3 regions of the Nonomuraea sp. JJY05 genome follow, and region 3 is predicted to be linked to each of the others. Evidence: riboswitches for the same ligand, from Rfam matches in the RefSeq annotation. Region 3 holds a riboswitch; each other region holds the start of a gene.

Region 1 (3,527 bases), on a different contig from region 3:
GCTGGTGGCGCAGACGAGGGTCGAGGTGACCGTCGTGTTCGACGGTGCCGAGCTCAACTCCCCGGTGCAGGTCGTCGCGCCGCGCGGGGTGCGGGTGCTGTTCAGCCAGCCGGGGGAGATCGCCGACGATCTGATCCGCCAGCTCGTCCGCGCCGAGCCGCCCGGCCGGGCCATGGCCGTGGTGTCGTCGGACCGCGAGGTGGCCGAGTCCGTCAGGCGGATGGGAGCCAGACCCGTTCCGTCTGGTTTGCTGCTGCGCAGGCTGGGCCGGGCCTAGATTACGTGGACCCCTTACGGGCGGGTTTGCCGTGGTCCGGCAGGGGATCGGCGTCGTATTACGAATTGAGCGGATAAGGTGTGACCCCAGCCGCCACTTCTGTACTATTTCGCCCCAGACGAAATCCCTGGGAGGCGACACAGTGAGGTTTGGCAGGGTGCCGGTGGCCGCGGGTCTCGCGTTCGGTCTGGTCCTGTCCCCTGTGGGAGCCGCCGTCGCTGATCCCAGGCCCACCCTCGGACAGGCCAAGGCCAAGCTCGAGAAGCTCAACGACAAGGCCGACAAGGTTGTCGACCGCTTCAACACGGCCACCGAGCGGTACAAGGCCGCCAAGAGCGCCTACACCAAGCTGAACGACCGCTACAAGACCAAGCTGGCCACGGTCGAGGACCTGCGCGCCCAGGTGATCGGCATGGCCGTCGACAGCTACAAGCTCGGCACCGACGTGACCACCTTGCCCGGCATGATGAGCGCGGACCGCCCCGACGACTTCCTGATGGGCCTGGCGCTGGCGGAGCAGATGGCGAGGGAGCGGGCGGAGAAGCTGGCCGCGTTCGACCGGGAGAACCGCGGGCTGAAGGCCGACCGCGACAAGGCGGAAGAGTCGCTGGAGGCGGCCGACCGGGAACGGGACGGGGTCGAGAAGGAGCGCTCGGAGATCATGAAGCTGATCGCCGAGCAGAAGAAGCTCCTGAAGAAGCTGGGCGCCTACAACCCGGGCAACCCGAACAGCGTCGGCATCCAGTACACCGGCCCGGCCTCGGGCAACGCCGCCGCCGTCCTGCGCTTCGCGTTCGCCCAGGTGGGCAAGCCGTACGTGTTCGGCGGGACGGGTCCCGGCGGCTGGGACTGCTCGGGCCTGACCCAGGCGGCGTGGCGCGCGGCGGGCGTGTCACTGCCGCGTACGACCTGGCAGCAGTGGGCCTGGGGCGCGAGCCGCAAGGTCTCACTGAACGCCCTCCAGCCGGGGGACCTCATCTTCAGCTCGAGCTTGGGTCACGTCAGTATCTACGCCGGCGACGGGAAAATCGTTCACGCGCCGCAGACGGGCGACGTGGTCAAGGTCGTCAAGCTCTCGTCGTACGGCGGCCGCCTCGTGGGCGCCATCCGCCCGTAGCCTACGACGCCCGATCGTTGTTCCCGGCGGCCGAACGGGACGCTATGGGAACGATCCACGCGTACGACGCGCCCCGCAGAAGCCGCAACAAGTGTGACAAACGCGACATTTGGGGCCTGACAAACGGGCGCGAAAGGAAGTGTGAGCAGTGTCACATTTCGGTAACGGAGCCTGGGGTTCCAGCAGGGATTTTCATCCTTACTGACTCCACTATCTGATCTTTACAAGCGGTGTCCCGCTTTGCCGATCCTTGACCCTTCGGCGTAGCTTCTGGCGACGTCGCGGTGAACAAGCCATGTCCTCCGCGAACCCGCACCGGTCCCTCCCGGTGTGAGACAGATAAAGATCCGCTGGTCAACCGCCCAAACGTCCCCATATCGACACATCGATCGGGCGGTCGGCCTGCCGAGTCCGTGCAGCCAGGAGGCACGGAGCCGGGGACCCAGAGATCCCAGTTCCCAGGGATCAGGGGGTGAATCGGCGCGCAGAGCGCGCCGTAGGGCGACTTCCAGGCCCGAATCCGTCAGCTAACCCGGTAGGCATTCGTGGAAGACACAAGGAGAAATCCTGTCTACCTCCCTGCATAACCCCCGTCTGTCCCGCATTGCCCTGAGTGGCGTAGCGCTCACGATGACCGTGACGGCCGGAGGTGCGATCCTCCATGCCCCAACGGCTCAGGCGGCCACGACCGAGTCCGCTTCGACGGCCAAGGCGGCCGCAACCGCCGGCACCTCGAAGACGACCTCGGCCGCGACGCTGAGGGCGGCCAAGGTCGCCCGTCAGAAGGTGAAGGCCAGCAAGGCCGTCGCCGTGGCCAAGAACCAGATCGGTGACCCGTACCGGTACGGAGCCACCGGCCCTGGTTCGTTCGACTGCTCCGGCCTCGTCCAGTACGCCTGGAAGAAGGCCGGGGTAAAGCTCCCGCGCGTGGCGGCCAGCCAGTTCGCCCGCATCAGGAACAAGGTCTCGTGGCGGAACCTCCAGCCCGGCGACCTGATGTTCTTCAGGGGGCTCGGCCACGTGGGCATGTACGTCGGCAAGGGCAAGATGGTCCACTCGCCTCGGACAGGCGAACGGGTACGCATCGACAAGCTGAGTGGATGGCGTCGGGCGTCGTTCGTCGGCGCTGTCCGTCCCGGCATGTGAAGAAGCCCCGCCCGGATCTTCCGGGCGGGGCTCTCCCATTGTCTGGTGGCTGTTCTTTCTATCTTTTACGGCGGAGCACGGGCGGCACCACCCGCCGTACGTGGCTGAGGGCCTCCAGGAAGACGCCCGCTGACCCGCACACGGCCCCCCACCGCAACGCCGCCCCCTCAACACACCCACCCCGCCACACGGGGACACAACTCACGGCCCCGCGACTCACGGCCCCGCGACCCACGGCTACGGTCCCGCCGCCCCGCGACCCCACGGCCCCACGGCCCCACGGCCCCCACGGCCCCACGGTCCGCAGGGTGATGGCTGACGGCTCGCGGACGGCTCAGGGGTGACGTGGTGGGCTCTCCGACCGATGGCAGGCGGCGTGTGGACCCCTCGCTCGCGATCCGCGGCGGATGGTGCGGGTGGACGGCGCTCAAGGATGCGCGATCCGTCGCCGGTCGTGTCGCCTGGCGCCCTCCGGTCGCGCCGGAGGGGGTCGAGTTCGGGGCGCGAAGTGGCCGGTCATGGGCCGGCGGGCGACTACGATCGGGCATCGTGTCAGGGCAGGTGAGTCGGCGGGCTGCGATCGTGTCCGTCCTGCTCCTCGCCCTGGCCCCCGCCAGCGCCGCCATCCCCGACTCTCCCGTCCTTCCCGCCGAGGTCCGCGGCCTGTGGGATGACGGTGAGGTCGTGGTCCGCGGGGCGCGTTCTGTGGTCGTCGGCCGACGCACTGAGCCCAGTGAGCCCGGTGACGCCAGTGAGCTCGGTGACATCGCGCGCAGGGCTGATCGGGCGGGGCAGCGGGTGTCGGCGGTGCTGGGAAAGTCAGTACGACCGCTCATAGTCGTTCCCTCGTCCGCGGCCGAGGCGGCCAGGCTGGCCGGGGTGGGGCGGGTCGACGGGCTGGCGGCCGTGGCCGATCGCGGTCGCGTGATCATCGTCCCCGAGTTCTTCGCCAAGCTGAACTCCACCGGCAAGGACGTCGTGCTCGCC
Region 2 (3,527 bases), on a different contig from region 3:
GGTGATCACCAATTCGATCCCCGTCGCCGAGGTCTTCCACCGCAACCCGCGTCCCGACCGCACGGTCGTGCTGACCGGCGGCGTGCGCACGCCGTCCGACGCGCTGGTGGGCCCGGTGGCCGTGGCCGCGATCCGCCGCCTGCACGTGGACACGCTGTTCCTCGGCGTGCACGGGATGAGCGTGCGGGCCGGGTTCACCACCCCCAACCTGCTGGAGTCGGAGACCGACAGGGAGCTGGTGACGGCCGCCGGCAGGCTGGTCATCCCCGCCGACCACACGAAGTGGAACACGGTCGGCATCAGCACCATCGCCGAGCTGACCGAGGCCGACGTGGTCATCAGCGACGCGGGGCTGCCTGAGGACGCACGCATGGAGCTGGCCGAACGGGCCGGAGAACTGATCATCGCGGAGGGCTCGTGAAGCGCACCATCACCCACCTGGCCGACGGCCGTGAGCTGATCTACTTCGATCGGCGGGACGACGCCGACCGGAGCGCGATCGACCGGCGGGTGCTCGACCCCCGGCCGGTGGCCTCCGAGTTGCGCTACGACCCGCTGACCGAGGAGTGGATCGCGGTGGCGGGGCATCGGCAGACGCGCACGTTCCAGCCGACCGGCTCGGCGAACGAGTGCCCGCTGTGCCCGTCGTCGGACACGCGGTCGACGGAGGTGCCGTCGTACGACTACGACGTGGTGGTGTTCGAGAACCGATTCCCCTCCTTCTCCGGCAATTTCGGGACTTACGCGGATGCGGGGGGCTTGAGTGAGGTCCGGCCGGGGGTGGGGCGGTGCGAGGTGGTCTGCTTCACCTCTGAGCATTCGTCGTCCTTCTCCAGGCTCTCCGACGGCCAGGTGGAGCTGGTCATGGAGGCGTGGGCCGACCGGACGGCCGAGCTGTCCGGGATCGAGGGCGTGGAGCAGGTGTTCTGCTTCGAGAACCGGGGTGAGGAGATCGGCATCACGCTGGCCCACCCGCACGGCCAGATCTACGCCTACCCGTACGTCACGCCCAGGACCAAGCTCCAGCTCGCCGCCGCCAGGCGCTACTCGAAGGGCAACCTGTTCGCCGACGTGCTGGCCGCCGAGCGGGCCGCGGGAACGCGCGTGGTGGCCGCCAACGAGCTGTGGACGGCGTTCGTGCCCGCCGCCGCGCGGTGGCCGTACGAGGTGCACATCTACCCGCACCGGCAGGTGCCCGATCTGGCCGCGCTGACGGATGAGGAGCGGTCGGCGTTCGCGCCCCTCTACACCTCGGTGCTGCGGGCCTTCGACGACCTGTTCGGCGTGGTGATGCCGTACATCTCGGCCTGGCACCAGGCACCCGTGCGGCAGGACCGCGAGCTCGGCTACCTGCACCTGGAGCTGTTCAGCATCAGACGGGCGCCGGGCAAGCTCAAATACCTGGCCGGGTCGGAGTCCGCGATGGGGGCCTTCGTGAACGACGTGCTGCCGGAGGAGGCCGCTCGGATGCTTCGATCACAAGTAGATCACTATTAGATTTCTAATGGGGGTCGCGTTACTCGTGATCTACCACTAACATCCCTTTTGTGCCGGCCGTAACATCCGGCACACGCCTAATCCCGGGCGAGTCGCCCGGGAGCCGGGGACCCATCCGCACCTGGGGTGAATCCACTTCGGTGGTAGGGCACGCAGCTCCCAGCCCGAACCCGTCAGCTAACCCGGCCGGCAGAGGGAGAGGAACATCCACGTGGCGGCTGTGTCCCCCGCGACTTTCGCCATCGGCCTCGTCACGGCCGCCGCCGTCGCACTCCTGCCGGCGACCGCGGCCTCGGCGGCGCCCAAGCCGTCGGAGGCCGAGCTCCGCGCCCAGCTCAAGCAGCTCAACGGCAAGATCGACAAGCTGATCGAGAAGTACAACCTCAAGCGCGTCGAGCTGGCCAAGGCGCAGGCGGCCGCCAAGGCGGCCAAGGAGCGGCTGACGGCCGCGGAGAAGACGCTGGCCGCCGCCGAGCAGCGGGTCGGCGAGCTCGCCAGGATGCGCTACCAGAGCCACGACCCGTCGCTGCCCTCCGTCCTGATGGTGCAGAACGGCGGCGGCGCCGCCCTGCTGGAGCAGCTGACGGCCGAGCGGCAGGCCCTGGTCCAGGGGGTGGCCAAGGCCCGTGACGACAAGAAGAAGGCCTCCGACGAGGCCGCCGCGCTGGCCACCCGGATCGGCGTGGACGCCAAAGAGGTCTCCGAACAGCGCGCCGAGGCCGAGGACGTCATCGACGACATCAAGAAGAAGCTCCAGGACCTCGTGCCGTTCGGCCCCGGCCGCAAGTCCGACGGCAGCTGGGCGCCCGAGCTGCCCACCGGCTCGGACAACATCACGGCCCGTACGCGGCTGATGAAGGCGGAGCTGGAGAAGAACTTCAAGCTGCCGTACACGGTGGGCTGCTTCCGCTCCGGCTCCAGCGGCGAGCACCCGCTGGGGCGGGCCTGCGACTTCATGATGAGCACCGGCGGCACGATGCCCGCGGCCATCAACAACGCCCTGGGCGACCGCATCGCGGACTGGGCGCTCAAGAACAAGGCCAAGCTCGGCGTCAAGTACGTGATCTGGAAGCAGCGCATCAACATGGGCTCGGGCTGGCGGGCCATGTCGGACCGCGGCAGCATCACCGAGAACCACTACGACCACGTCCACATCTCGATGTACTGAAGCTGGATAAGGTCGGACATCATGACTGACACCCGGATTCCGCCGGCTCTCACCGGCGATGAGCGGACCACGCTGAACAACTGGCTCGAATGGCACCGCGGCACCCTCGCAGTCAAGTGCGAGGGCCTGTCGGACGATCAGCTGCGCCTGCGCTCCGCCTCACCCTCGGCTCTGTCCCTGCTCGGTCTGGTCCGGCACATGGCCCACGTCGAACGCTCCTGGTTCCGCCGCGTGCTGAACGGCGAGGACCTCCCCAAGCTGTGGGACAAGGACCGCGACAACGACGCCGACTTCAAGGAGGTGGACAGCGCCTCCGTCAAGGAGGCCTTCACCACGTGGGAGGAGGAGATCGAGCGCGCCCGCGCCATCTCGGCCGCCAAGCCGCTGGACGCCGTCGGCGACCGCAACGGGCGGGAGTGCACCCACCGCTGGATCCTCATCCACATGATCGAGGAGTACGCCCGTCACAACGGGCACGCGGACCTGCTGCGCGAGCGCATCGACGGGGTGACCGGAGACTAGCGGGAGCGATCAGGGCTCGGTGCGGAACAACGCCCACACGGCCTTGCCGCCGCGCGCCAGCGGGTCCCAGCCCCAGCACTGGCTGTAGGTCTCGACGATGTAGAGGCCGCGCCCGTTCTCGGAGATGAAGTCCGGCTCCTTGGGGCGCGGCACCTCGTCGCTGGGGTCGGCCACCGCCAGCAGCACGTGCGGCTGTACGCGCATCAGCAAGAGCTCGATCTCCCGCCGCCCCGCCGCGTACATCGCGTACCGCACCGCGTTCGTCACCAGCTCCGACACCACCAGCGCGGCGTCGTCGCTGAGTTCGTGCAGGCCCCAGCCCTTCAGGGTCGAGCGGGTC
Region 3 (3,527 bases):
AGCCGGGCGCCCGGGACGGCCGCGGCCGTGGCGTGGCCGCCCGCGACCGGGACGAGCTGGTCCGCCTCTCCGTGCAGCACCAGCGTGGGCACCCGCACCCCGGCCAACCCGAGCGTGCGGTCGCCCGAGGCCATGATGGCGGCGAGCTGCCGGGCCGTCCCCCCGGGATCGAAGCAGCGGTCGAACGCGAGTCCGGCCAGCAGGGTGATCCGGTCGTGGTCCAGCTCGTATCCGGGCGAGCCGATGACCGACCAGGTCCGCAACGCCTGTGCCAGGACCGCTTCGCGGTCGGCGGGGGGCGTGGCCATGAGGGCGGCGAGCGCGGCCTCGGTGGGCGGGGCCACCGAGGGGCCGGGAGTGGACATGATCGAGGTCAGGGTCAGCACCCGGTCGGGGTGGCGGATGGCCAGGGCCTGGGCGATCATGCCGCCCATCGACGCCCCGACCACGTGGGCGGCCGGCCAGCCCAGCGCGTCCATGAGTCCCGCCGCGTCGTCGGCCAGGTCGTCCAGCAGATACGGCGAGGGCGCCCCCATCGCGGGAACGCCCTGGTCGTGGAAGTGCGTGGACAGTCCGGCGTCGCGGTTGTCGAACCGTATGACGTGGTGTCCCTGGTCCGCCAGCAGCTGGCAGAGCCCTTCATCCCAGTGGATGAGCTGCGCGCCGAGCCCCATGATGAGGAGCAGGGGGCGTCCTTCGTGCGAGCCGAAGCTCTCGTAGGCGATTTCGATGCCGTTCGCGGCTACGCGGGTGGTCACGTGGACCAGAATGACATTCTGGTCCACGTCCGTAAAGTTCAGCCCTTGAGGAGATTGCGGACGCGGTCGCTGGCGAGCGCCACGCCGCCGCCCACCGCGGCCACGGCGCTGGCCACGACGGCGCCGGTGCCGGCGCTCCACTCCCCCGCCTCCGGCGCGGGCGGCACGGCCGCGGCGCCCACCGGGGGCTCGGCCGGGTTGTCGTCGTGCTCGGACCAGGCGCCGGTCGAGAACGGGACCGGGTAGTTCTTCTTGCCGGGACCGTTGCCCCACTTGGTGATGACGTAGTCGACCTTGATGTGCCCCTGGCCGCCGACGCCGTCGACGCCGAGCGTCTCCATGTTGAACGTGCCGCCGGTCAGCTCCGCGAACGTCTTGCCGTCCAGGTCGAGCATGACCCCGTTGTTGGAGGGCACACCCGGGCCGCGGTCGCCGACGAAGAAGGGCAGTTTCTTGCCGTCGTGGATCACGTAGCCCTCGGTCATGAGCGGCCAGCTCGGGCTGGCGGCCAAACCTTTCTGCATGGGCTTGCCGCTGGCGGGCAGACCGGTGTCCCCGGCGCGGCCGGAGGCGTCGTCCCAGAAGTACGAAGCGGTGGTCGAGCCCTTGAGCAGGACCTTCTCGTCCGTGTTGGAGTCGGCGTGGGCCGCGGTGCCGGCGATGGTGAGCGCGCCGACGGTGGAGGCGGTGAGCAGAGCGAGGGTACGCAGGCCAAAACGTGCAGACATGGAAAAGTAAAGTCCTTCGCGAGGGGGCAGGGAGGTTGCGCTCGCTTGAAAAAGGGCGTAGCAGGGCAAAGCACCTGACAGGGGGAAAGCTACGCGGAGCGCGAAACGAGCCTGAGAAAGGGACCGCTCAGAGGGCGGTCGTCATCACGCTGTGTGGATGTTCTACGTGATCATTCAAGATATGCATACGTCCTCTCCATCTCGCCTACCGGGTTAGCTGACGGGTTCGGACGTGGAGATGCCCTACCGACACGCGGTCGGATTCACCCCAGGGAGGTGGGTCCCCGGCTCCCGAGTGATCGGGATTCGGCGCCAGCCGGCTGGTCCCCTCTTGGTAAGGTCCACGCCACCGGCTGGTAAGTGGGCATCACTCTAACCACGTATTCCGGACAAACACAAACAGTTCGTCATGAATTGGTGTAAAGATCTACCTGCCCCCGGGCATAGAGAAAGGGGGCACGGCGTTGCCGCACCCCCTTGAAATTTCCGGCCTCAGCCGCCGCTCTTGCGCCTGAACGATCTTTTACTCGCAGCCGGACCGTGCGTCCCGTGGATCTTCGATGGGTCGCCGCCCTTGCCACCCGCGCCTGAGCCCGCGTGCTGGCCGCGCTTGCGCTCCAGCGCCTCGCGGAACTTGCGCTTCATCTCGTCCTCGGGAGTCTCGCTGACTTCCGACTCCGGTGTATCCGCCATGAGGACCTCCATGGTGTTGGGGACTATCACAGCTTCGCACGACGCCGCTTATGACGCGAAACTGGCCTCAACTCTGCTCTGCGGCGTGGCGGGCACCTCCAGCCGCCTGGCCGGCATGGCCACCAGCGCCACCAGGGCGAGCAGCGCACCGGCCACCCCCAGCGACGGGATGACCGCCGCCGCGGCGGAGGCGTGCGCCGCGGCCAGGCCGTGCGCGGGCGCGTCCGCGGTGACCGTCGAGGTGTAGAGGGTGCCGCCGACGGCCAGCGCCACCGAGCCGCCGATCTGGCGGAAGAAGGTCAGGTTCGCCGAGGCGATGCCGATGTACTGCGGCTCGACGGACTGCTGGGAGGCCACGGTCAGGCCGGACAGCATCGGGCCCATGCCCAGCCCGATCAGCAGCATCCAGCCGGCCAGCAGCAGGCCGTCGGTGTGCGCGGTCAGGTTCAGGCAGAGCAGGGCGCCCGCGACCAGCAGGAACGGGGAGGCGACCAGCCACGGCTTGTAGACCCTCGTCCTGGACATGAGCGCGCCCATGATGACGCTGCCCACGACCATGGCCAGCGTCATCGGGTAGATCCTCAGCCCCGACTCGGTGGCGCTGACGCCGAGGGATTCCTGGAAGTAGCGCGGCAGGAACACCACGCCGGCGTACATGCAGAAGGCCGTGAAGAACGACGTGGCGTTCACGAGCGTGTAGGTGCGGTTGCCGAACAGGTGCATGGGCATGATCGGGCTGCCCGCCCGCCTCTCGACCAGCACGAACACCGCCAGCAACGCGGCCGCGAGCACGATCGGCCCGGCCACGGCGGCGTCGGTCCAGGTGTGGCCGTCCAGGCCCTTCTCCGTCAGGCCCAGCAGCAGCGCGCTGATGGCCACGGTGAAGACCGCGATGCCCGCGTAGTCGGGGCGCCCGCCGCCGCCCACGCCCGGCCGGTTCGGCAGGCGGCGCGCGACGATCGCGATCAGCACGAGCCCGAGCGGCACGTTCACGTAGAAGGCCCACCGCCAGGTCGCGTGGTCGGTGAACAACCCTCCCAGGAACGGCCCGGCCAGGTACGTCAGCCCCATCACGCCGCCGAGCGCGCCCTGCACGCGGGCGCCGTTCGTACCCGGCGGGAACATCTCCATCACCAACGCCATCGACAGCGGCAGCAGCGCGCCCGCGCCGAGGCCCTGCAGCGCGCGGAAGGCGATGAGCTGCGGCATGTCCTGCGCCGCCCCGCACAACGCCGACCCGGCCACGAACACCACCATCCCGATCAGCAGCAGCGGCTTGCGCCCGTGCTGGTCGGACAGGCGGCCGTAGAGCGGCACCGTCACCGTCGAGGTGAGCAGGTACGCCGTC

The links. Region 3 has a riboswitch for cyclic di-AMP ahead of ACFKCF_RS32735 (hypothetical protein). Riboswitches for the same ligand answer to the same signal wherever they lie in the genome.
Region 1: linked by a shared signal. The riboswitch ahead of ACFKCF_RS15385 (C40 family peptidase) and the one ahead of ACFKCF_RS32735 (hypothetical protein) in region 3 are both predicted to bind cyclic di-AMP.
Region 2: linked by a shared signal. The riboswitch ahead of ACFKCF_RS27715 (coiled-coil domain-containing protein) and the one ahead of ACFKCF_RS32735 (hypothetical protein) in region 3 are both predicted to bind cyclic di-AMP.

What each region holds. Positions count from the first base shown of each region.
Region 1 covers NZ_JBIEIS010000009.1:62,581-66,107, forward strand. The annotation lists gene ACFKCF_RS15375 (NYN domain-containing protein) at 1-277, shown strand, start outside; gene ACFKCF_RS15380 (NlpC/P60 family protein) at 420-1,394, shown strand; cyclic di-AMP (ydaO/yuaA leader) riboswitch at 1,788-1,951, shown strand; gene ACFKCF_RS15385 (C40 family peptidase) at 2,025-2,540, shown strand; gene ACFKCF_RS15390 (hypothetical protein) at 3,090-3,527, shown strand, end outside.
Region 2 covers NZ_JBIEIS010000018.1:9,284-12,810, reverse strand. The annotation lists gene ACFKCF_RS27725 (DeoR/GlpR family DNA-binding transcription regulator) at 1-421, shown strand, start outside; gene galT (galactose-1-phosphate uridylyltransferase) at 418-1,497, shown strand; cyclic di-AMP (ydaO/yuaA leader) riboswitch at 1,562-1,703, shown strand; gene ACFKCF_RS27715 (coiled-coil domain-containing protein) at 1,709-2,665, shown strand; gene ACFKCF_RS27710 (DinB family protein) at 2,687-3,187, shown strand; gene ACFKCF_RS27705 (ATP-binding protein) at 3,197-3,527, opposite strand, start outside.
Region 3 covers NZ_JBIEIS010000023.1:37,035-40,561, reverse strand. The annotation lists gene ACFKCF_RS32740 (alpha/beta fold hydrolase) at 1-758, opposite strand, end outside; gene ACFKCF_RS32735 (hypothetical protein) at 797-1,486, opposite strand; cyclic di-AMP (ydaO/yuaA leader) riboswitch at 1,674-1,808, opposite strand; gene ACFKCF_RS32730 (DUF5302 domain-containing protein) at 1,979-2,179, opposite strand; gene ACFKCF_RS32725 (MDR family MFS transporter) at 2,228-3,527, opposite strand, start outside.